2 regions of the Caldimonas taiwanensis NBRC 104434 genome follow, and region 2 is predicted to be linked to the other one. Evidence: riboswitches for the same ligand, from Rfam matches in the RefSeq annotation. Region 2 holds a riboswitch; the other holds the start of a gene.
What was found. Region 2 has a riboswitch for glycine ahead of CTA01S_RS00175 (D-amino acid dehydrogenase). Riboswitches for the same ligand answer to the same signal wherever they lie in the genome.

Region 1: another riboswitch for glycine. It lies ahead of gcvT (glycine cleavage system aminomethyltransferase GcvT); the one in region 2 lies ahead of CTA01S_RS00175 (D-amino acid dehydrogenase).

Annotation. Positions count from the first base shown of each region.
Region 1 covers NZ_BCWK01000030.1:2,396-14,139, reverse strand. Annotated here, with positions in the region: gene CTA01S_RS15260 (arginyltransferase) at 1-287, shown strand, start outside; gene CTA01S_RS15255 (3-oxoacid CoA-transferase subunit B) at 343-987, opposite strand; gene CTA01S_RS15250 (CoA transferase subunit A) at 1,000-1,701, opposite strand; gene CTA01S_RS15245 (LuxR C-terminal-related transcriptional regulator) at 1,795-2,364, shown strand; gene CTA01S_RS15240 (glycosyltransferase family 4 protein) at 2,457-3,461, shown strand; gene CTA01S_RS15235 (acyl-CoA thioesterase) at 3,497-3,916, opposite strand; gene CTA01S_RS15230 (SDR family oxidoreductase) at 3,932-4,714, opposite strand; gene CTA01S_RS15225 (electron transfer flavoprotein-ubiquinone oxidoreductase) at 4,969-6,654, shown strand; glycine riboswitch at 6,728-6,819, shown strand; glycine riboswitch at 6,830-6,950, shown strand; gene gcvT (glycine cleavage system aminomethyltransferase GcvT) at 7,008-8,132, shown strand; gene gcvH (glycine cleavage system protein GcvH) at 8,170-8,547, shown strand; gene gcvP (aminomethyl-transferring glycine dehydrogenase) at 8,619-11,513, shown strand; gene CTA01S_RS15205 (threonine aldolase family protein) at 11,521-11,744, shown strand, end outside.
Region 2 covers NZ_BCWK01000001.1:26,386-38,129, forward strand. Annotated here, with positions in the region: gene CTA01S_RS00150 (ABC transporter permease) at 1-993, shown strand, start outside; gene CTA01S_RS00155 (hypothetical protein) at 1,136-1,405, opposite strand; gene CTA01S_RS00165 (NAD-dependent succinate-semialdehyde dehydrogenase) at 2,215-3,654, shown strand; gene CTA01S_RS00170 (hypothetical protein) at 3,615-4,205, opposite strand; gene CTA01S_RS00175 (D-amino acid dehydrogenase) at 4,281-5,558, opposite strand; glycine riboswitch at 5,623-5,732, opposite strand; glycine riboswitch at 5,733-5,830, opposite strand; partial or broken gene CTA01S_RS16560 (YihY family inner membrane protein) at 5,971-6,806, shown strand; gene gyrB (DNA topoisomerase (ATP-hydrolyzing) subunit B) at 6,822-9,326, opposite strand; gene dnaN (DNA polymerase III subunit beta) at 9,411-10,517, opposite strand; gene dnaA (chromosomal replication initiator protein DnaA) at 10,783-11,744, opposite strand, start outside.

The DNA.
Region 1 (11,744 bases), on a different contig from region 2:
GGCATCCGCAGACTGGCCAGCTGAAGATGGTGTCCATCCTCGATGTGCTCAATGACGGGCTGTCGGCGGTATACACCTTTTATGAGCCGGAGCCTGGCTGCAGCTACGGCACCTACAACGTGCTGTGGCAGATCGATCAAACGCGCCAACTCGGCCTGGCTCATGTCTATCTTGGCTACTGGATCCGGGACAGCCGCAAGATGGCTTACAAAGCGCAGTTTCGCCCGCATGAGCTGTTGATCGATGGTCAATGGCGGCCCTCGGACGAGGGCGCGTCCGCCCCTTGAACGACCGAGGGGCCCCAAAGGGCCCCTGCGATGACCTCGGCGCCAACGCCGCGACTCAGGCAGCCGCCAGTGCGAATTCCACCGGCGCACCGGTCTTCATCCGCACCTCGTCTTCGGTGACGCCGGGGGCAAGCTCGACACAGCAAAAACCCTGGGGCGTGATGTCGAGGACGCACAAGTCGGTGATGACGCGGTGGACCACCCCGACGCCGGTGAGTGGGAGGGTGCACTGCTTGAGCAGCTTGTGCTCACCATTTTTGGCGCAGTGCTCCATCAGCACGACCACACGGCCCACGCCGGCGACCAAATCCATGGCGCCACCCATGCCCTTGACCATCTTGCCGGGGATCATCCAGTTGGCCAGATCGCCTTTTTCACTGACTTGCATGGCCCCAAGGATGGCCAGGTTGATCTTGCCTCCCCGGATCATCGCGAAGGAGTCGGCCGAGGAGAAGAACGATGAGCCCGGCAGGGTGGTGACGGTCTGCTTGCCGGCATTGATGAGGTCCGGATCGACTTCGTCTTCCGTGGGGAATGGGCCGATCCCCAGCAGACCGTTCTCGCTTTGCAGCCAAACCTCCATGCCAGCGGGCACGTGGTTGGCCACCAGGGTGGGCAAACCGATGCCCAGGTTGACGTAGTAGCCGTCACGCAGCTCACGGGCGGCGCGCGCCGCCATCTCGTCACGATTCCAAGCCATGTGCAGTCTCCTTCAAGCAGCAGCGCGCACGGTGCGCTGCTCGATGCGTTTTTCGGGGTTGGCGTTCAGTACGATGCGGTGCACGAAGATGCCCGGCAGGTGAATCTGATCGGGATCGAGCTCACCGGTTTCGACGATTTTTTCGACCTCGACCACGGTGATCTTGCCGGCCATGGCCACGTTGGGGTTGAAATTGCGGGCGGTTTTGCGGAACACGAGGTTGCCGCATTTGTCGGCAATATAGGCTTTGACGAGCGAGACGTCAGGCACCAGCGAGCGCTCCATCACGTACTTGATGCCATCGAATTCCCGGACCTCCTTGCCTTCGGCCACCACGGTGCCCACTCCCGTGCGGGTGAAGAAGGCCGGGATGCCGGCCCCGCCAGCGCGCAGCTTCTCGGCCAGCGTTCCTTGCGGGGTGAACTCCAGCTCGAGTTCGCCGCTGAGGTACTGGCGCTCGAATTCCTTGTTCTCGCCCACATAGCTGGAGATCATCTTTTTGATCTGCCGCGTGGCCAGCAGCTTGCCCAAGCCGAAGCCGTCCACGCCAGCGTTGTTGGAGATCACGGTGAGGTTCTTCACACCGCTGGCCTGCAACGCGTCGATCAGGGCCTCGGGAATACCACACAGGCCAAAGCCGCCGACAGCCAGCATTTGGCCGTCCTTGACGATCCCTTTGAGCGCGTCGGCCGCACTGGGATAGATCTTGTTCATGCGAGTCTCCTTCGCAAGGGGGTTGGGACAAATCCACAGCGTACTACGTATCTGAATACGTAGAATCGCCTAAGCAGTCTCCTCGAGCTTGTGATGATGCCCGCACTTGCGTCCATCGATTACCGTGCCGCATTCGAGATGGCTCCCGTCGGTCTGGTGCTGTCACGCCATCGCATCATCGTCGATTGCAATCACGCGCTGGCCGAGATGTTCCGCACCTCGCGTGAAGCGCTGATCGGGCAATCGTTCCTGGTGCTCTATCCCAGCCGCGACGAATTCGAGCGCACCGGACGTCGCATCGAGCCCATTCTCGGGGCAAGCGGACGCTATGCCGATGAACGAATCATGAAGCGATCACCAGGGGATCCCCGGGGCGAGCTGTTTTGGTGCCACGTGAGCGGCCGAGCCTTCCATCGGGACACGCCGCATGCGGCGGGCATCTGGACCTTCGAGGATCTGTCATCCAAACGGCTTGTCACGCTGGAGCTGACCGGCCGCGAACGGGAGGTGGCCGCGTTGTTGATCGAAGGGCAGACCAGCAAGCAAATCGGTAAAGCTCTAGGAGTGAGCCACCGCACCGTGGACATCTATCGAGCGCGCTTGCTGCGCAAGTACCGGGCCAATACCACACCGGAGCTGGTGCAAAAGCTCATGGGGGGCTAAACCCCGTTTTTCTGTCATCGTCCTTCCGCGCGCTGTCACGACAGTGCAACGGCGATGGTCTCCAATCGAGTCGCCGTCGTCGCGGAGCGTGCATGAAGATCCTCATCGTCACGGATGCCTGGGAACCACAGGTCAATGGCGTGGTGCGAACGCTGAAAATGACCCGGCGCGAGCTGCTGGCCCTGGGTCATGAGGTGGAGGTGTTGTCGGCGCAGGGGCTTCCCACCGTGCCGTGCCCCACTGACCCGCAGATCCGCCTGGCGTGGATCTCCCGCCGCCGCATGGCCACTGTGATCGATGCCTTGAGCCCGGACTGCATTCACCTGGCCACCGAGGGTCCGCTGGGATGGCAGGCGCGGGCCGTGCTGCGGGACCGCGGGTGGCCATTCACGACCGCCTATCACAGCCGTTTCCCGGAATATGTGCATGCGCGCCTGCGCCTGCCGCCGGCTTGGACTTACGCGGCACTGCGTCGTTTCCACAACGCCGGGGTGGCCACGCTGGCGCCCACCCCGACCATCGTGGCCGACTTGCGCGCCCGCGGCTTCGTCCACGCCAGACTCTGGTCTCGGGGGGTCGACTCATCAATGTTCACGCCGCAGGGTCCACGGCTGCCGCGCGGACCCGCGCCGGTCTTTTTGTATGTCGGGCGTCTGGCGGTGGAAAAGAACATCGACGCCTTTCTGAGGCTGGACCTTCCTGGCGCAAAGTGGGTGGCCGGTGATGGGCCGCTGCGCGCCAGGCTGCAAAGTCAGTACCCCGGGGTGCGTTGGTTCGGAATCCTCGATGGTCCGACGCTGGCCCAGCTGTACCGCACGGCCGATGTATTGGTCTTTCCCAGTCTGACCGATACCTTCGGATTGGTGATGGCCGAGGCCATGGCCTGCGGGACACCGGTGGCGGCATTTCCAGCGCCGGGGCCGATCGACGTGGTAGGCCAGTCTGCCGGTGGCGTGCTCGACACCGATCTGCGCGCGGCGTGCCTGCGCGCGTTGGCCTTGCCACGCGAAGCGGTGCACGAATATGCCCGCCGCTATTCCTGGCGCGCCGCAACAGAACAGTTCGTCGCCGCCCTGCAGCCGCTTGAGCCAAGGTAGTCGCTGGCAGCCCGCAGTCGCAGGCATGCATGACTTCAGCTGACGGCTGCCCTCAGCCAGTCCGGCATCGGCACCGAGGTCTGCCGCGGGAAGTCCACCCACACCAGGGTCGCGCCTCCGGCCGCATCGATCTGGCCGGGGCAGTCGGTACGCTCGAGCGTGATGAAGGTGTCCACGCTGCTGCGACCAGGATTGGCCACGTAGTGACGGGCCAGCAACGTGCCTGGAAAGGTGATCTGGCGATAAAAGTTGCAAAAGGCATTGACGATGACCGGCCCCGTGCCGCGGGGGTCGGGCGCGCCGCCCAGCCGATGCAACCAATCGATGCGCACTGTTTCGAGATAGCGAAAGTACGCAGCATTGTTGACATGACCCATGGCGTCCATGTCGCCCCAGCGGATAGGAATCAGCATCTCATGGACGAGCTTTTTGTGCTCGGGGATGTCGATACGCATGTCCGAGCCGATCCTTTAGAGGGCGAAACCGTCATCAGCGGCGATCACGGCCCCATTGATGAAATGGCTTTCGTTGGAGCAGAGCATCACGAGCAAAGCATCCAGGTCTTTGGGCTCACCGAGGCGTTTGCGCGGCAGCATTGCGATGAGTTTTTGACCTTGTTCGGTCTGCCAGTGATGGTGGTTGATCTCGGTGTCGATGTACCCGGGACAAATGGCATTGACGTTGATGCCGTACTTGCCCCACTCCAAGGCCATCGCACGAGTCATGTGGATGACGGCCGCTTTGCTCATGCAATACACGCCGATCTGGCCGAGCACCCGCAGGCCCGCCATGGACGCGATGTTGACGATGCGGCCGCCGATGAAGGTGCCTGGCGCAGCACCGCGCGCGCGAGCCAGCATGCGCTTGCCGACCTCTTGAGCCACGAAAAAGGCCCCGCGGGTGTTGGTGTCGAAGACGTAGTCGTAGTCTTCGGGCGTGACATCCACCAGCTTCTGAGTGGTGCTCACGCCAGAATTGTTGACCAGGATATCGATCGCCCCCACCTCGGTCTCGGCATGGGCCACGGCCGACCGGATGCTGTCGGTGTCCGTGACATCCATGCCCACCACATGGGCATCTCCTCCCAGGGCCTCGATCTCCGAGCGCAGGGTTTTGAGCCGCTCGACCCGACGGCCCGCGAGCACGACGGCTGCCCCGGCGCGAGCCAGAGTGCGGGCGAACTGTTCGCCCAAACCGCTGGATGCGCCGGTGATCAAGGCCACACGGCCGGATAAGTCGATGCTGTAACTCATGCGGGCCTCTCGGAAATGTGTGAAACGGGCTCGAAACCCGGGAACCCCAAGCATAACGAGACCCCGAGGCCGGTCCAAGCCTGTCGCACGGCCGACAGCGGCGCCTCGAGCGCCTGCGCTAGAGTGCACTGTCGAGCATCGAATCGAACGATCGTTCGATTTTCCGCCGCAACCCGATAGAATCCTGGTCATGCGGGGTGGACGCGTCGGCATCCCCCCAGGCGACCCCCTATCCATTCAAAGAGGAAGACACGATGACTGCGCAAGAGATCCTGGAGCAGTACGGCCCGCGCGAATCCATGGAATATGACGTCGTGATCGTCGGTGCCGGCCCTGCAGGGCTGGCCACGGCCATCCGGATCAAGCAGCTGGCCGCCCAGAAGAACCAGGACATATCGGTCGTGGTGCTGGAGAAAGGCTCGGAGCCAGGGGCCCATATTCTGTCGGGCGCGGTGATGGATCCTCGCGCGATGAACGAGCTGTTTCCGAACTGGAAGGAGCTGGGCGCACCGCTGAACCAGCCAGTCACCGCCGATGATGTGCTCACGCTCACCGAGAGCGGTAGCACGCGCATTCCAGACTTTTTCGTGCCACGCAACTTCCACAACAAGGGGTGCTATGTCATCTCGCTGGGCAAGGTGGTCAAATGGATGGCCGAGCAAGCCGAAAGCCTAGGGGTGGAAATCTTTCCAGGGTTCCCCGCGGCCGAAGTCCTGTATGACGAGCAAGGCCGCGTGCGCGGCGTGGCCACCGGCAATATGGGCATCGGCAAGGATGGCAAGCCCACGGATCATTTCCAGCTGGGGATGGAACTGCTCGGCAAATACACCATCTTCGCCGAGGGCGCACGCGGGCATCTGGGCAAGCAGCTCATCGCTCGCTACAAGCTCGACGAGGGCAAGGATCCGCAGACCTATGCCATTGGCATCAAGGAGTTGTGGGAGATCGACCCGGCCAAAGCCAAGCCGGGCCTGGTGGTGCATACGGCCGGCTGGCCCATGGATGATCAGACCTTCGGCGGGGGTTTCCTTTATCACCTCGAAGACAACAAGGTCACGTTGGGTTTCGTGATCGGGCTGGATTATCAGAATCCCTGGCTCAGCCCCTTCGAGGAGATGCAGCGCTGGAAGACGCACCCGGCCATCCGCGCGCACATCGAAGGTGGCAAGCGCTTGAGTTATGGCGCTCGTGCCATCAACAACGGCACACCCCAAGCCCTGCCCAAGACCGTGTTTCCTGGCGGCGCCTTGGTGGGCTGCGATGCGGGCTATTTGAACGCGGCGCGCATCAAGGGCAGCCATGCCGCCATCAAGAGCGGCATGCTGTGCGCGGAGGCTGTGTTCGAGGCCGTCACGGCCGGGCGTTCGGGCGACGAGCTGAGCGCCTACCCCGAAGCCTTCGAAAAGAGCTGGTTGTATGAGGAGTTGCAGCAGTCACGCAACTTCAAGCATTGGTTCAAGAAGGGACCGCTGGTGGGCAAGCTGATGACCGGCGTGGAGCAGTGGTTGCTGCCCAAGCTGGGGATTCAGAGCCCCCCTTGGACTTTGCATCGCGATCAGCCCGACCACGTGTATCTGAAGCCGGCCGACCAGTGCGAGAAGATCGTCTACCCCAAGCCGGATGGCAAGCTCACGTTCGACCGGCTGTCCTCGGTGTTCGTGAGCAACACCAACCATGAAGAAAACCAACCGGCTCATTTGACGCTCAAGGACTCCAGCGTGCCGGTTGCGATCAACCTGGCGCGGTTTGCCGGGCCCGAGAGCCGTTACTGCCCCGCTGGCGTGTACGAGTTCGTCAAGAACGAGGACGGCAGCGACCGGCTGCAGATCAACGCTCAGAACTGCGTGCACTGCAAAACCTGCGACATCAAGGATCCGACGCAAAACATCGTTTGGGTCACACCGGAAGGTGGTGGTGGGCCCAACTATGCGGGCATGTGATCCCCCGCGTCGACCAAGTCACGGAAAAAATGGCGGCGCCAAGGCCGCCATTTTTCTGTCGGGTGAATTACACTGACATCTGTCAGGAGAGAGCCCCCTGGTGGGGCCGCCGAAGGCGCAGGGCGCAAGCCCGAACGCTCAGGCACCCAGGACTGACAAGCGCCTCGTGGACGAGGCGTTCCTCACTGGAGAGAGGCTGGGCGACCGTGGTCACCCAGCCCACCGAAGGGGCAAGCCGCTGCGGCTGAAACAGCCAGGCGGCCAATCTCTCAGGTAAAGCGGACAGCGAGGGCAGCACGTGCCGGACCGATTGTCGGGACGGCGGGTTCGCATCACAGCCCCAGGAGATCGCCATGTCCGCCCAAGTCTCGACGCCCGCGCTGCTGCGCACGCCCCTGTATGCCCTGCACCGAGAGCATGGCGCCCGCATGGTGCCTTTTGCCGGCTACGAGATGCCGGTGCAGTACGAGGGCATCATCGCCGAGCACCGGCACTGTCGGCAAAGTGCAGCCTTGTTCGACGTGTCTCACATGGGGCAGATTCGTTTGTCCGGGGAAGAGGCCGCCCGCGCCCTGGAAACGCTGGTCCCGGTGGACGTGGTCGATCTGCCCGTGGGCAAGCAACGCTATGGCTTCTTTACCAATGCCAGCGGCGGCATCCTCGATGACCTGATGATCACGCGCCGGGAACACGATCTGCTGCTGGTGGTCAACGCGGCCAACAAGCAAGCCGACCTGGCGCATCTGAACACCCATATCGGTCACCGCTGCACGGTGCAGTCTCTGCCCGACCGGGCCCTGCTGGCCCTGCAGGGCCCGCTGGCCGTGGAGGCCCTGGCCCGTGTGAATGCCGACGTGCAGCGGCTGAGCTTCATGACCGGCGATCATTTCACACTCGCTGGCAAGACCTGCTATGTGACCCGCTCGGGTTACACCGGCGAGGACGGTTTCGAAATTTCGGTGGCGGCCGAGGACGCCGAGGCCCTGGCCCGCGTGCTGCTGATGCAGCCCGAGGTGAAGCTGGCCGGTCTGGGCGCGCGCGACACCTTGCGGCTGGAGGCGGGTCTGTGCCTGCACGGTCACGACATCGACCCGCATACCACGCCGGTGCAAGCCGCGCTGAGCTGGGCGATCTCGAAGGTACGCCGCCCTGGCGGCGCGCGTGCCGGCGGCTACCCCGGCGCCCAGACGATCGAGTCTCAACTGGCTCAGGGGGCCTTGGTCAAGCGCGTGGGCCTGGTGGGCCTGGAGCGGACCCCGGTGCGCGAAGGGGCCAAGCTGCTCGATGCGGCCCGGCACAATGCCGGGCACGTCACCAGCGGCACCGTCAGTCCTACCTTGGGCGTGCCCATCGCGATGGGCTATTTGCCCGTGAACCATGCAGCCACCGGCGCCATCGTGCATGCCGTGGTGCGTGAGAAGACGCTCCCGATGCGCGTGACGCCCCTGCCCTTCGTGCCGCACCGCTACCACCGCTGATCCACTTGCTCCATTTCATTCCTCCGAGGAGTTCTGCATGACCGTCAAGTACACCCCCGACCATGAATGGATTGAACTCGATGGCGACGAAGGCGTGGCCACCGTCGGCATCACCGCCCATGCGCAGGATGCGCTGGGGGATGTGGTCTTCGTCGACCTGCCCGCCGTGGGGGCCGAGTTCAAGAAAGGCGAGGTGGCTGGTGTGGTGGAATCGGTAAAGGCCGCCGCCGATGTCTATGCGCCAGTCAGCGGTCGCGTTCTCGAGGTCAATGAGGACCTGCGGGCCGATCCATCGCTGGCCAATTCCGATCCTCTGGGTAAGGGCTGGTTCTTCAAGATCAAGCTGAGTGATTTGGCCGAGTTCGATGCCCTGTTGGACGCGCCGGCCTACGACGCCCTCCTCAAAAACACCTGAGCGCTGCCTTCGCCGGCGGCCATCGGCCTGCGCAGGCACCGCCGGCGCGTGACTTTCTTCGCCCCAACGCCATGCTCATGTCTGCCCTCACCCCTTTGAGCGACCTCGAAGCTCACGATGAATTCGTGGCCCGCCACATCGGCATCGATGCCGCCGATGAACGAGCCATGCTGTCGGCCATCGGCGCAGCCTCCCGCGAAGCACTGATGGATGCCTTGGTGCCCAGCAGCATCCGCCGCAGCACCCCGATGAAACTGCCGGCACCCGTGCCGGAGGCTCGCGCCCTCGAGGAGCTCAAGGCCATCGCCGCGCGCAACCGGGTGCTGCGCAGCCACATCGGCCAGGGCTACTACAACACGCACACGCCGGCGGTCATTTTGCGCAACGTGCTGGAAAACCCCGCGTGGTACACGGCGTATACCCCGTACCAGGCCGAGATTTCGCAAGGGCGCATGGAAGCTCTGGTGAACTTCCAGACCATGGTGTGCGACCTGACGGGCATGGCCATTGCCAATGCCTCGATGCTGGACGAGGCCACCGCCGCCGCCGAAGCGATGACGCTGGCCGCCCGGGTGGGCAAGAGCAAGAGCACCGTCTTTTTCGTTGCCGAAGACGTTCTGCCACAGACTTTGGAGGTGGTGCGCACGCGCGCGCGGCCGCTGGGTCTGACGGTGGTCACCGGTGCGGCCGAGCAGGCCGCCCAGACGGACTGCTTCGCCGCGCTGTTTCAGTATCCCGGCGTGACCGGACGCATCATCGATCTGCGCCCGCTGATCGATGCGGTCCATGCCCGCGGGGCCTTGGCCGTCGTGGCAGCCGACTTGCTGGCCCTGACGCTGCTCACGCCACCGGGCGAACAAGGCGCCGACATCGTGGTGGGCACGACGCAGCGCTTTGGCATGCCCATGGGCAACGGCGGACCGCATGCCGCCTACATGGCCACGCGCGACGAGTTCAAGCGATCTCTGCCGGGCCGGCTGGTGGGCGTGAGCGTGGACGCTCATGGCCATCCGGCCTATCGGTTGGCGCTGCAAACCCGCGAGCAACACATCCGCCGCGAGAAGGCCACGTCCAACATTTGCACGGCCCAGGTGCTGCCGGCCGTGGTGGCCAGCATGTATGCGGTCTATCACGGCCCCCAGGGCCTCAAGCGCATCGCGCAGCGGGTGGCCAGCTACACCGCCGTGCTGGCCCAGGGTCTGGCCAGCCTGGGCTGGGCCCTCACGCACGAGACGGCCTTCGATACCTTGGAGGTGCGCACTGGAGAGCACACGGAAGCCTTGATGGCCGCGGCCGTGGCCGCCGGCATGAACCTGCGCCGCGCCAGCCCAACGACCATTGGCATCTCGCTGGACGAAACCACGACACGCGAGCATGTGCAGGACTTGTGGCAGGTTTTCGCCCAGGGCCGTCCTCTGCCGGCTTGGGACACGGTCGAAAAAGGGGTCGCGGCGCTCATCCCAGAGGCGCTGCGCCGCACCAGCCCCTACCTGACGCACCCGGTGTTCAACACGCATCACTCCGAGACGGAAATGCTGCGTTACTTGCGCAGCCTGGCGGACAAAGATTTGGCGCTGGATCGCACGATGATCCCCTTGGGTTCGTGCACGATGAAGCTCAATGCCACCAGCGAGATGATTCCCATCACCTGGCCGGAGTTCGCGCAGATCCACCCCTTTGCGCCGCAAGACCAGCTCCAGGGCTACGCGCTATTGAATGAGCAGTTGTGCCACTGGCTGAGCCAAGCCACGGGCTATGCCGGTATCAGCTTGCAACCCAACGCCGGCTCGCAAGGCGAATATGCTGGGCTGTTGATCATCCGGGCCTACCACGAGGCGCGTGGCCAGGGACACCGCAATGTGTGCCTGATTCCGGAATCGGCCCATGGCACCAATCCGGCCTCGGCCCAGATGGCGGGCATGCAGGTCGTGGTCACCCGGTGTGACGCCGACGGCAATGTGGATCTGGACGATCTACGAGCCAAGTGCGAGCAGTACAGCGAGCGCCTGGCCTGCGTGATGATCACCTACCCTTCGACCTACGGGGTCTTCGAAACACGGGTCAAGGAGCTGTGCGAGTTGGTGCATGCCCATGGCGGACGCGTCTATGTGGACGGTGCCAACATGAATGCCCTGGTCGGCGTGGCCGCCCCGGGCGAGTTCGGCGGCGATGTGAGCCACCTGAATTTGCACAAGACGTTCTGCATTCCGCATGGCGGCGGCGGCCCCGGCGTGGGCCCGGTGTGCGTGGTGGCCGACCTGGTGCCCTTCCTGCCGGCGCACCGCAGCGCAGGCCTGGGGCACGAGTCGCAGGTGGGGGCCGTCAGCGCCGCTCCCTTGGGCAATGCGGCCGTGCTGCCGATCTCCTGGATGTACATGCGCATGATGGGCGCCGAAGGCCTGAAGGCTGCCACCGAGACGGCCATCCTGAATGCCAACTACATCGCCGCACGTTTGGATGGCGCCTACGAACTGCATTTCAGCAGCAATGTGCCGGGCATCAAGGGAGGGGGCGTGGCCCATGAGTGCATTCTGGATTTGCGCCCGCTGAAGGAAACCTCCGGCATCACCGCCGAGGACGTGGCCAAGCGCTTGATCGACTATGGCTTTCATGCGCCCACACTGAGTTTTCCGGTGGCCGGCACGTTGATGGTCGAGCCCACCGAGAGCGAGTCGCTGGCCGAGCTGGATCGCTTCGTCGAAGCGATGCTGGCCATCCGTGAGGAGATCGCCAGAGTCGAGCGGGGTGAATGGCCGCGCGACGACAACCCGCTGAAGAACGCGCCGCACACGGCCGAGAGTCTGCTCAAAGCCGAGTGGCACCACCCCTACACCCGCGAAGAGGCCGCCTACCCGCTGGCGCGCCTGCGTCGGCAGAAATATTGGTCGCCGGTGGGTCGGGTGGACAATGTCTATGGCGATCGCAATCTGTTTTGCAGCTGCGTGCCGTTGAGCGAGTACCGATAACGCCGTCATGAAACAGCAATTCGCCAGCGATAACTATGCAGGGATGTGCCCGGAAGCCACGCACTGGTTCATGCAGGCCAATGCGAGCGGACACCAGCCCGGCTACGGCGAGGACATCTGGACCCAGCGCTCCACGGACAAGATCCGCGAGCTCTTCCAAACCGACTGCGACGTTTATTTCGTCTTCAATGGCACGGCGGCCAATTCGTTGGCCTTGGCCGCGATGTGCCA
Region 2 (11,744 bases):
TTGCAAACAGCCTTGCGCGAGCGCACCATTGACGCTGCCGTAGTGGTACGGTCACCATGGCTGGACAAGAACGGACGACCTCAGGCCAACCAAGTCGAGCTTTGGTTAGGAAACAGAGTACAACCCGCGGCAGCAGCTAGGCTACGCACCGAGCTGAGCTTTTCCATGCTGCAAGTGCGTTTGCGCATCGCCGCCGCTGAGGCGGGACCCTTGGCCAGCATGCTGCTCGACAGTACCTCCGCACCCGAACTGATGGGGCAGGATCATGGTCCGCGAATCCGCTATCTTTATGAAATCGAGTCGGGCCGTGCCATGACTGCCGTCCAGCAAAGCGTTCCTGCTTGGCTGGTGTTTGGAATGTTCTTTGTCGTGATTCCTATGGCCGGCGTGCTCATCCAGGAACGTAATGAAGGCACGCTCTTGCGGTTGGCCAGCTTTGGTGTAACACCGGGGACCGTGCTGGGCAGTAAGCTGGCGGCCTTCATGTTGCTGAACTGGATACAGCTGTCGTTCATGATCTTGGTGGGACGCTGGCTGGTACCGCTGTTGGGCGGCCCGGCCCTGCAATTGGACATCGAGCTCGGGTGGTTTGCACTCATGGTGCTGTCCACCAGTGCGGCTGCTGTGGGACTGGCCTTGCTAGTGGCGGCCTACAGCCGCAGCTTTGATCAGGCCGCTGCACTCGGTGGCGGCCTCAACGTGCTGCTCGGCGCCATTGCCGGCGTAATGGTGCCGCGCATGTTGATGCCCCCAATTCTGCAAACGGTCTCGGAATGGTCTCCCATGGGCTGGGCACTCGACGGCATGCAGGTCGTCTTCGTCGGCAATCCTCAGGCTGAGGATCTCTTGCTGCGTGCTGGATTGCTATGGGTCTTTGCGCTGTCGTGTCTGGCAGCTGCCTGGAATACCATTCGGCACTGGGGATCGATTGTCCCTCGATCCAGCAATTCGCCCTCGCCGGTCGCTTGCCAAGGAAGCAAGGACTCAACTTAGCCGGAGCTTGGCATGCTCCCCTGATAAGGGGTCTCGCAATCGACCTAAGCATGAGGTGGCCTGGCAATCAAGCCGCCTGGACTGCCTGCAGCGGCACGGCCGCAGCATGCAGCCAAAGCATCGTGATCTCACGATGCGTGACTCACCCCAGATCCTCCCCGCCGGCACCCACCACCCGTGTGTTGCCCAAGCCCAGCAGCTCGCGGGCTTCGCGCAGCAGCGGCATCACCTCGTGCAGCTTGCGCTGGCGACGTGAGCGCAGCAAATAGCGCTCGATGTCGAACACCAAGTCCCCCAACTCACCCAGGGTCTCGCAGCGCTCCAGGCGCGCCGGCACACGCGAGGTGAAAGGCGGCGGCTCGCGTTGGATCACGGTGCGCAGCAAGGCCCGCACCTGCTCGTGCAAGGCCATCTCCGACGGCGTGGGCCCCCCTCGGGCGCCTTTTCGATCTCGGTGAGCACCGGCAGCTCGAGCGGCGCATCCAGCCGGACCGGGGGGGGAAGCGGCGCAGCCCCCCGGCGCGATGACCGCAGCGCCCCGACCGGCCCACGACCACGCGCTGGCGCCAAAGCCTTTGGCGCCGGTGGGAGCGACGGTGGAAGCGACGGTGGAGCCTCGGACATGAAACCGGCCGTCTCGGCCAGGGCACGGGCCAAAGGGCCTTGGGGACATGGCGGCGCTGCCGGTGCAGCTGCAGACCCGCCCTGTGTCTGTGGCGCTGGCGCAGATGCGGGTGCCGGTGCGGGCACACTCACCGCTTGCGGCATGCCCTCGGGCTCGGGCGCCTCCGGCGCTGGTGCCGCCGCCGGCGGGCTGGACAGCTCCACCAGACCCAGCCGCAGCAAGTCGTCGAAATGCTGCGGGCTGGCCCCGGCCTTCTGTGCCATGCTCAGCACCTCGGCCAAAGACCGCGTCCCATCGACCAGCCACAACACCGTGCGGTGGCGTTGGCTGAGCCGATGCACACGATGACGCAACTCCTCGTGGCCGAGGGCGGTCTTGAGGGGTATGGCCGGTGAGCTCATCGCCGAAACGAAGCGCGGGCTCACATTGTGGCGCAGCCAGCCGCATCGTGCCGAGCAACGACACGACTTGCGCCCCCAGCCTCGGTGGAAAGTCACGGTCGTGGTCGCAAGGGGCCTTCGGGGTTACAGTCGGCCCTGAGCCGATGCCTTGCATTCGTCGCGCCTCACCTGTCCCATCCGATCCCAAGACCTGCCATGACCTACCCGCACACCCAACTCTTCATCGCCGGCCAGTGGTGCGATGCGGCCGACGGCCGCACGCTGCCGGTCTACAACCCGGCCACGGGCCAGGAAATCGGCCGCGTGGCCCATGCCTCGGTGGCCGATCTGGACCGCGCCCTGCAGGCCGCCCAGGCCGGCTTCGAGGTCTGGCGCGACATGGCGCCGGCCGAGCGGGCGAAGATCATGCGCCGCGCCGCCGCGCTGATCCGCGAGCGCGCCAACGAGATCGCCCCGTTGATCACCCAAGAGCAAGGCAAGCCTCTGGCCGAAGCCAAGGCCGAGACCTTGGCCGCGGCCGATCTCACCGAATGGTTCGCCGACGAGGGCTTGCGGGTCTATGGCCGCCTCGTGCCCTCGCGCGGCAAGCCGGAGCTGCGCCAAATGGTGCTCAAGGACCCGGTGGGCCCGGTGGCGGCCTTCACGCCGTGGAATTTCCCGATCAACCAGGTCGTGCGCAAAGTCGGCCCGGCGTTGGCTGCCGGCTGCTCGATGCTGGTGAAAGCCGCCGAGGAAACTCCCGCCGGCCCGGCCGCCTACATCCGCGCCTTCGCCGACGCCGGCCTGCCGCCAGGGGTCTTGGGCCTGGTCTATGGCCAGCCGGCCGAGATTTCGAGCCATTTGATCCCGCACCCGATCATCCGCAAGATCACTTTCACCGGCTCGACGCCGGTGGGCAAGCAACTGGCCGCCCTGGCCGGTCAGCACATGAAGCGCGTGACCATGGAGTTGGGCGGACATGCGCCGGTGATCGTCTGCGAAGACGCCGACCTGGAACTGGCCGTGCGCGTCAGTGCGGCAGCCAAGTTCCGCAATGCTGGCCAAGTGTGCATCTCGCCCACGCGCTTTTTGGTGCATGAGCGCCTGCGCGACGACTTTGCGCAGGCGCTGGCGCAACATGCGCAAAGTCTCAAGGTGGGCGACGGCCTGGCCGAAGGCACGCAGATGGGCCCGCTGGCCAACCCGCGACGCCTGGCCGCCATGGCCGAGCTCACGCAAGACGCCGTGCGCAAGGGAGCCACCGTGCTGGCCGGGGGCGAGCGCATCGGCCACAGCGGCAATTTCTGGCAGCCCACCATCCTGGCCGATGTGCCTGTCGATGCGCGCGTCTTCAACGACGAGCCCTTCGGGCCGGTGGCGGCGATCCGCTCGTTCAAGACGCTGGACGAAGCCATTGCCGAGGCCAACCGCCTGCCCTATGGTCTGGCCGCCTATGCCTTCACGCGCTCGCTGAAGAACGCGGACTTGCTCGCGCGCCGCATCGAGGTCGGCATGCTGTGGATCAACATGCCGGCCATGCCCTCGGCGGAAATGCCCTTCGGCGGGGTCAAGGACTCGGGCTATGGCTCCGAGGGCGGCCCCGAGGCGTTGGAAGCCTACCTCAACGTGCGTTCCGTGGCCGTGATGAACGTCTGAGAAACCTGCTCGGCACCGGACGGAGGCCGGGCGTCTTGCGTGCTGCAGCCGTCCGGCGCACGCAGGCCTTCGGGCAACTGGGCTTGCACCTGAGACCAAAAGAGGGCGGCGCGCGCCTCGCCCGCTTGGCGGGCGACGCACGCCCGGGCCAGCTGCATCCAGGACCACAGCGAGGGCTCGTCATGCACCGCGCGCACCGCATCGCGCAGGCTGGGCTCGTGATCGGGCGCCATCAGTATGGCCAACTCCAGCGCATAGATCTTGGCCAGGTGCAAGGAGCGCGGTCGTGGCCGAGGAGCGCCGGGTTTTTTCGGCACGGGCGGAGGTGCGACCACCCATTCGGCCAGCCCCAGGGCGACCAAGTCGCGCACCTGGTCCTCTTTGAGCCCCAGGCTCTCGATGATCGGCGCCAAGGCCGCCAGGCTTCGGCGGCCGTCGAGCATGACCAACAACTGCCGTTGCGCCCAAGTCCCGGGAAACGATGTGCCCTGCAAGACGGCGCGTCCCCGAGCCGTCTTGCGCAGGATGCCATGTGTCGGCCCACCCGACATGCTTTGCCTCCAGCCATGTGATGCGTGTGGTGATGCCTGCGCCCCCACGCCATCGCGGCGCAGTGTGCCCAGGGCTTACGACAAGGACGTGACAGGCCCGCAGCGCCGCGCCGACACCGGCACGGCGACGGGATCGGGCCATGCTCGTCGAACCAGGTCGGCCACGCACTGCGCCGTGGCGGCCGACAGCGTCCAGCCCAGGTGGCCATGGCCGGTGTTGTAGAACACGCGCGGATGCCGGCCGCGGCCCACGCGGGGCATCATGTCGGGCATCATCGGTCGCAGTCCGGCCCAGGGCACCACGCTGCGAGTGGACACCCCCGGAAAACAGCGCTGCACCCAGTCCACCAACGGTCGGATGCGATCGGCGCGGATGTCGCGGTTCTCACCGTCGAACTCGGCCGTGCCAGCCACGCGCAAGCGGTCCGCGCCCAATCGGCTGGTCACGATCTTGGTCTCGTCGTCGAGCAGGCTGACCGTGGGCGCAGCGGCCTGGCTGGCCTCGTCGAGCAGGTTGACGGTGATCGAATAGCCCTTCACCGGATAGACATTGACCCGGTCGCCCAGCTGCGCGGCCAAGGCCCGGCTGGCCACGCCGGCACACACCACCACGCCATCGAAGCGCAGCGTCTGCTCGCCCTCGGGACCGGCCAGCCTCATGTGCACGCCATCGTCGCGGGCGTGCAGCCGCCGCACCTCCCATCCGTACAGGCCGCGCACGCCGCGGCGCTGCGCGGCTTCGGCCAGGCCGTGGGTGAACTTGTGGATGTCGCCGGTGGTGTCGCTGTCGGTATACCAACCGCCAAAGTATCGGCCGGCCAGGGTCGGGACGATGGCCCGGATTTCCTCGGGCGTGACTGCGCGGCGCTGCAGACCGCCGGCGGCCAGCAAGGCCGAAACCCGCCGCGCATGCTCGAAGCCCGCCCGATCACGATAGATGTGCAGAATGCCCTCGCGTCGGTGATCGAATTCGATGCCCTCTTCATCGGCCCAGGCATACAGAGGCTCCCGTGCGGCAATCGCCAGGCGCACCGTCTCGATCGTGTGACGACGGTAATGCGCCATGCTGGCCAGGAATTGCACAAACCAGCTCAGCTGGTGCCAGCTCGGCCGCGGATGCACCAGCAAGGGCGCGTCGGCCTTCAGCATCCATTTCAGGCCTTTCCACACCGTGGAGGCATGGTTCCACACTTCGGCATTGGAGGCAGACAACTGCCCGCCGTTGGCATAAGAGGTTTCCATCGCGGCATAGCGATGCCGCTCGACCAAGGTCACGGACAAGCCGCGGCGGGCCAGGGCATAGGCGGTGGTGACGCCGGTGATGCCGGCGCCGATGATGGCAATCGAAGGCATGAGAGCTCCTCTCAGGCAAAGCCACGCGTCGAGGCGGGAAGCCCAGGCCACGTGCCGCAGCCTGGACGCCCCCTCTGTTGCGGACCTGAGAGATTCACGGAGGCGCGCGAGGCTCCCGCTTGCTCCTTCGGTGCTGGCCGGCGACGCGAACGGCCGGCAGCTCTTCAGAGTCGGTGGGCGATGCCGGTCCTGGGGCCTGAGAGTTTCCGGGGCGGTTGCTCCTTCGGCGCCGCCTGGGCATGTGCACAGGCAGGCTCTCCCGACATCACCATGGCTGCCTTCGGGCGGCCACCCTTGGATTGTGCCCGAAACCTTGGGTTGGGCTGCGGGCATCGGAGCGTCCGGACATTCACCGGGCTTCGATTCTCGGACAATCCGCCGCGCGCCCGACGAAGACTTCCCGAGGAATGCCATGCGTTTGCCACGCTCCAGACTGTTCGAGCGGCTGCAGGACGCCCAGCTCGCCCAGGCGGCCGCCAGCCTGAGTTTCACCACCTTGCTGTCGCTGGTGCCACTGCTGGCCGTGGGATTTGCGCTGTTCACGCTGGTGCCTGCCTTGCGTCCGTTTCGGCGTACGCTCGAAGGGCTGTGGTTGCCGCATCTGCTGCCAGCGGACCTTGCGCAGCCCGTGCTGAGATACCTCGGCCGCTTTGCCGACAATGCCCATGGGCTGAGCTGGAGCGGCGCGGCCTTGCTGCTGGTGGCCGCGCTGGCCATGATGTTCACGGTGGAGACCGCGCTGAACCGGATCTGGCAGGTGCGCCAAGGCCGCCCCTGGCGCTGTACCTGCCCCTGCTGGCCGCCGGCCCGCTGGTGCTGGGGTGGAGTCTGTGGGCCACCTCGCGGGCCTTGGCCCTGTCTCAAGGCCTGCTGAGCCCGTGGCCGCCGGCGGTCGAGGTGTTGTGGACCTTGGGTCCGGCTGCGCTCAGCCTGGCGATGCTGTTCTTGCTGTTCTACCTGGTGCCCCATGCCCCGGTGCGCTGGCACGAGGCGCTGCTGGGCGGCTTGCTCGGCGCCGCCGGGCTCGAAGCCGGCAAACAGGCTTTCGCGACCTACGTGCTGGCGCTTCCCACGTACCGCACCTTGTACGGCAGCTTTGCCGTGTTCCCGGTGTTCCTGCTGTGGATCTATTACTCCTGGGCCGTCACCTTGGCCGCCGCGGTGGTGACCGCGCATCTGGGGTCCCTGCGCGCGGCACGCGGCCGGGGCAGCGGCCGCGCCGCAAGGCCTGAGCGATCTCGGGCTTAGGGCCTTGCCGCCGTCTCACACGTCGATGTTCGCCGCCCGCAACGCATTGCTTTCGATGAACTCGCGCCGCGGCTCCACCTCATCGCCCATCAGCATCGTGAACACTCGGTCGGCTTCGATCGCGTCTTCGATCTGCACGCGCAACAAGCGGCGCACCTTGGGGTCCATCGTGGTTTCCCAGAGCTGTTCGGGGTTCATCTCGCCCAGGCCCTTGTAGCGCTGGCGTGTGACGCTGTTTTCAGCCTGCTGCATCAGCCAAGCCATGGCCTGGCGGAAGTCGCTGACCTGGGCTTCTTTCTGCTTGTCGCCTTCGCCCTTGCGCACGATGGCATTGGGGCCCACCAAGCCTTTGAACATGCGGCCGGCAGTGCTCAACGCTTCGTAGTCGGCGCCATGCACGAAGTCGGCACTGATGACCGTGGTCTTGAGATTGCCATGGTGTCGCCGGCTGATGCGCAACATCTGCTTGTCGGTGCGTTCGTCGTACACGGCCTCGACCTCGGCATCGTGCAATGCGGCCTTCAGTGCCGCTGCCGAGGCGTGCGCCTGCTCGGCCGTGTCCAGTTGCAGCTCCAAGCCATCGGCCAGCGCGCGCAAGGCTTCCACATCCATCCAATTGGCCAGACGGTCGATCACGTTGTTGGCCAGCACGTACTGACGCGCCAAGGCTTCGAGCGCCTCGCCTTCGAGCACCGTGCCATCGATGCCCGTTTCCAAGCGGGCATCCTTCAGCGCCACGCGCAGCAAGTAGGCGTCGAGCTCGTGGGCATCCTTGAGGTACTGCTCTTCCTTGCCCGACTTGACTTTGTACAGCGGCGGCTGGGCGATGTAGATGTGGCCACGCTCGACCAGCTCGGGCATCTGGCGGTAGAAGAAGGTCAGCAACAGGGTGCGGATATGGGCCCCGTCCACGTCCGCGTCGGTCATGATGATGATGCGGTGATAGCGCAGCTTGTCGGGATTGAAATCGTCTTTGCCGATCCCGGTGCCCAAGGCGGTGATCAAGGTGATGATTTCGTTGCTGGACAACAGCTTTTCGTAGCGCGCCTTCTCCACGTTCAGGATCTTGCCGCGCAGCGGCAAGATGGCCTGGAACTTTCGATCGCGCCCTTGCTTGGCGCTGCCGCCGGCCGAATCCCCCTCGACGATGTAGATCTCGCTGAGCGCGGGGTCTTTTTCCTGGCAGTCGGCCAGCTTGCCCGGCAGACCGAGTCCATCGAGCACGCCCTTGCGGCGGGTCATTTCACGCGCCTTGCGCGCGGCTTCGCGGGCGCGAGCGGCCTCGACGATCTTGCCGCAGATGATCTTGGCATCGGTGGGGTTCTCCAGCAACCAATCGGTGAGTTTGCTGGAGACGATTTCTTCCACCGGCCCACGCACTTCGCTGGAGACCAGCTTGTCTTTGGTTTGGCTGGAAAACTTCGGCTCGGGCACTTTGACACTGATCACGCAGGCCAGGCCTTCGCGCATGTCGTCGCCGGTGATTTCGACTTTGGCCTTCTTGGCCAGTTCGTTGTCTTCGATGTACTTGTTGATCACCCGCGTCATCGCCGCACGCAAGCCGGTGAGGTGGGTACCGCCATCACGCTGCGGGATGTTGTTGGTGAAGCACAGGACGTTTTCGCTGTAGCCATCGTTCCACTGCATGGCCACTTCGACACCGATGGTGGTGCCTTGCTCGCTGAGCTTCTCCCCCACGGCATGGAAGACATTGGGGTGCAAGACCCTCTTGCCCTGATTGATGAAGTCGACGAAGCCCTTGACCCCGCCAGAAAACGCAAAGTTGTCCTCCTTGTTGTGGCGTTCGTCGACCAGACGGATCTTCACGCCGTTGTTCAGGAAGGACAGCTCGCGCAATCGCTTGGCCAGAATGTCGTAGTGGAAATCGTTGTTCTGCTGAAAGATCTCGTCATCGGGCAGAAAGTGCACTTCGGTGCCGCGCTTGTCGGTCTCGCCAATGATCTTCATGGGACTGACGGCCACACCGTCGCGCATCTCGATCAGGCGGTCTTGGGGCACGCCCTTGCGAAACTCCATGAAGTGCACCTTGCCGTCGCGCCGTACCGTCAGGCGCAGCCATTTGGACAAGGCGTTCACGCAGGAGACACCCACGCCATGCAGCCCCCCCGAGACCTTGTAGCTGTTCTGGTTGAACTTGCCACCGGCATGCAGCTCGGTCAAGGCAATCTCGGCAGCCGAGCGCTTGGGCTCGTGCTTGTCGTCCATCTTCACGCCAGTGGGAATGCCACGGCCATTGTCGATCACGGAGATCGAGTTGTCGGTGTGGATGGTGACGACGATGTCATCGCAATGCCCTGCCAAGGCTTCGTCGATGGAGTTGTCCACCACTTCGAACACCAGGTGGTGCAAGCCCGTGCCATCGGAGGTGTCGCCAATGTACATGCCAGGGCGTTTGCGCACGGCCTCCAGGCCTTCGAGGATCTGGATGCTGTTTTCGCCATAGCCGCCTGCGTCCACAGGCGTGGAGGAAGGTTCTTGGCTCGAGGTCGGGTCAGACATGAGGAAACTCTTTTCAAACATGCATGCCCGCTCATGGCGGGCATTGGGAGATAAGGGTCCAACGAGGAATGGGCCGATCGGGCCTCAGATCCTCATGGGCATCACGACGTACTTGAAGCCGTCGTCGTCAGGGATGGTGATCAACGCGCTGGAGTTGGCGTCCTGCAGATCGACTCTCACCATGTCTTGGCTCATGTTGGCCAGGACATCGACCAGGTAAGTCACATTGAAGCCGATTTCGATGGTGTCGCCACCGTAGTCGATTTCGATGTCCTCCTTGGCTTCTTCCTGCTCGGCATTGCTTGCGGCAATGCGCAGCAGGCCCGGCTCGATGTTCAGGCGCACGCCCTTGAACTTCTCGCTGGTGAGGATGGCCGCTCGTTGCAGGCTGGCCAGCAGCGCGGCGCGACCCAGCACGACGCTGTTCTTGTGGTTTTTGGGAATGACGCGGTTGTAGTCGGGGAACTTGCCTTCAACCAGCTTGGTGACGAATTCCATGCCCGAGAAAAGGAACTTGGCCTGGTTGCCGGCAAAGCGCATCTCGATGGGCGTGTCTTCGTCTTTGAGCAGGCGTTGCAATTCCAGCACGGTCTTGCGCGGCAGGATGACTTCCTGACGCGGCATCTCCACCTCCAGCGTGGCCTGGGCCAGGGCCAGGCGGTGACCGTCGGTGGCCACGAGCGTGAGCTGCCGGCCTTCGGCCACGAACAGGATGCCATTGAGGTAGTAGCGGATGTCGTGCACCGCCATGGCGAAGTGCACCCGCCCGATCAGGGTTTTGAGTGTTTTCTGCGGCACGCTGAAGCTGGGGCCGAAATCGGCGGCTTCTTGCACCAGCGGAAAGTCTTCGGCCGGCAGCGTTTGCAGCGTGAAGCGGCTCTTACCGCCGGTCAAGGTGAGCTTGTTCTGTTGGGCTGACAGCGACACCACTTGCTCGGCCGGCAAGGAGCGCAGGATGTCGATCAACTTGCGCGCCCCCACCGAGGTGCTGAAGTCGCCCGCATCGCCCTGCAGTTCGGCCGTGGTGCGCACCTGGATTTCCAGGTCACTGGTGGTGAACTCGACCAGCGCCCCGGTCTTGCGAATCAGCACATTGGCCAGGATGGGCAGGGTGTGGCGACGCTCCACGATGCCGGCCACGGCCTGCAAAGCGCTGAGCACTTGGTCCTGGGGTGCTTTCAACACAATCATGTGAACCTCTTGAGGTGGTAGCCGTAGTAGGGGGCCGGTTTTTTTGTGGAAAACGCTATTTTGTCTTGTTCGATCAAGGCTTTGGAGCGGGGACAAGCCTGTGGCTTGCCGTCGGGGAACGACGCGGGCGAAGTGACAACAACTTCGCGCAGACACGCCAGCCTGTGGACAACACAGGGCTTGTTCGAAACTTGTCCCCAGCTTTGTGCTTTGACAACAGTGTTCCCCTTGTGGCAGTCGAACGGAAAAAAAGGAGGGTGGGCGCTCAGCCCTTGAGGGTCTGCTCCAGCACGTGCAACTGCTGGTTCAGTTCGGTGTTCTTGCTGCGCTCGCTGCCGATCTTGCGCACGGCATGCAGCACGGTGGTGTGGTCGCGCCCGCCAAAGAGCTCGCCGATCTCGGGCAGGCTCTTTTGCGTGAGTTCCTTGGCCAGGTACATCGCGATCTGGCGGGGCCGGGCGATGGAGGCCGGCCGTTTCTTGGAATACATGTCGGCGACCTTGATCTTGTAGAAATCGGCCACCGTCTTTTGGATGTTTTCCACCGAGATCTGCCGGTTTTGGATCGACAGCAGATCCTTGAGGGCTTCACGGGCCAGCGCGATGTTGATTTCTTTGTGGGAAAACCGTGAATAAGCCAGGATCTTGCGCAGTGCGCCTTCGAGTTCACGCACGTTGGCGCGCACGTTCTTGGCCACGAAGAAGGCCACGTCCTCGGGCATTTGCGCGCCTTCCATTTCGGCCTTCTTGATCAGAATGGCCACGCGCATTTCCAACTCGGGAGGCTCGATGGCCACGGTCAGGCCCGAGTCGAAGCGGCTGGTCAGCCGCTCGTCGATGTCCACCAACCCCTTGGGGTAGGTGTCGCTGGTCATGATGATGTGGGCACGCTTGGCCAGCAGCGCCTCGAAGGCGTTGAAGAATTCCTCCTGGGTGCGGTCCTTGCCGGCGAAGAACTGCACGTCGTCGATCAGCAGCAGATCGAGCTGGTGGTACTTGGCCTTGAGCTCGTCGAAGGTCTTGCGCTGGTAGTTCTTCACCACGTCCGAGATGAATTGCTCGGCGTGCAGGTACAGCACCTTGGCGTCGGGCCGGTCGGCCAGCAAGGCATTGCCCACGGCATTCATCAAATGGGTCTTGCCCAGGCCCACGCCGCCGTAGATGAAAAGCGGGTTGTACATCTGGCCCGGGGCGCCGGCCACGTGCAGCGCGGCGGTGCGGGCCATCT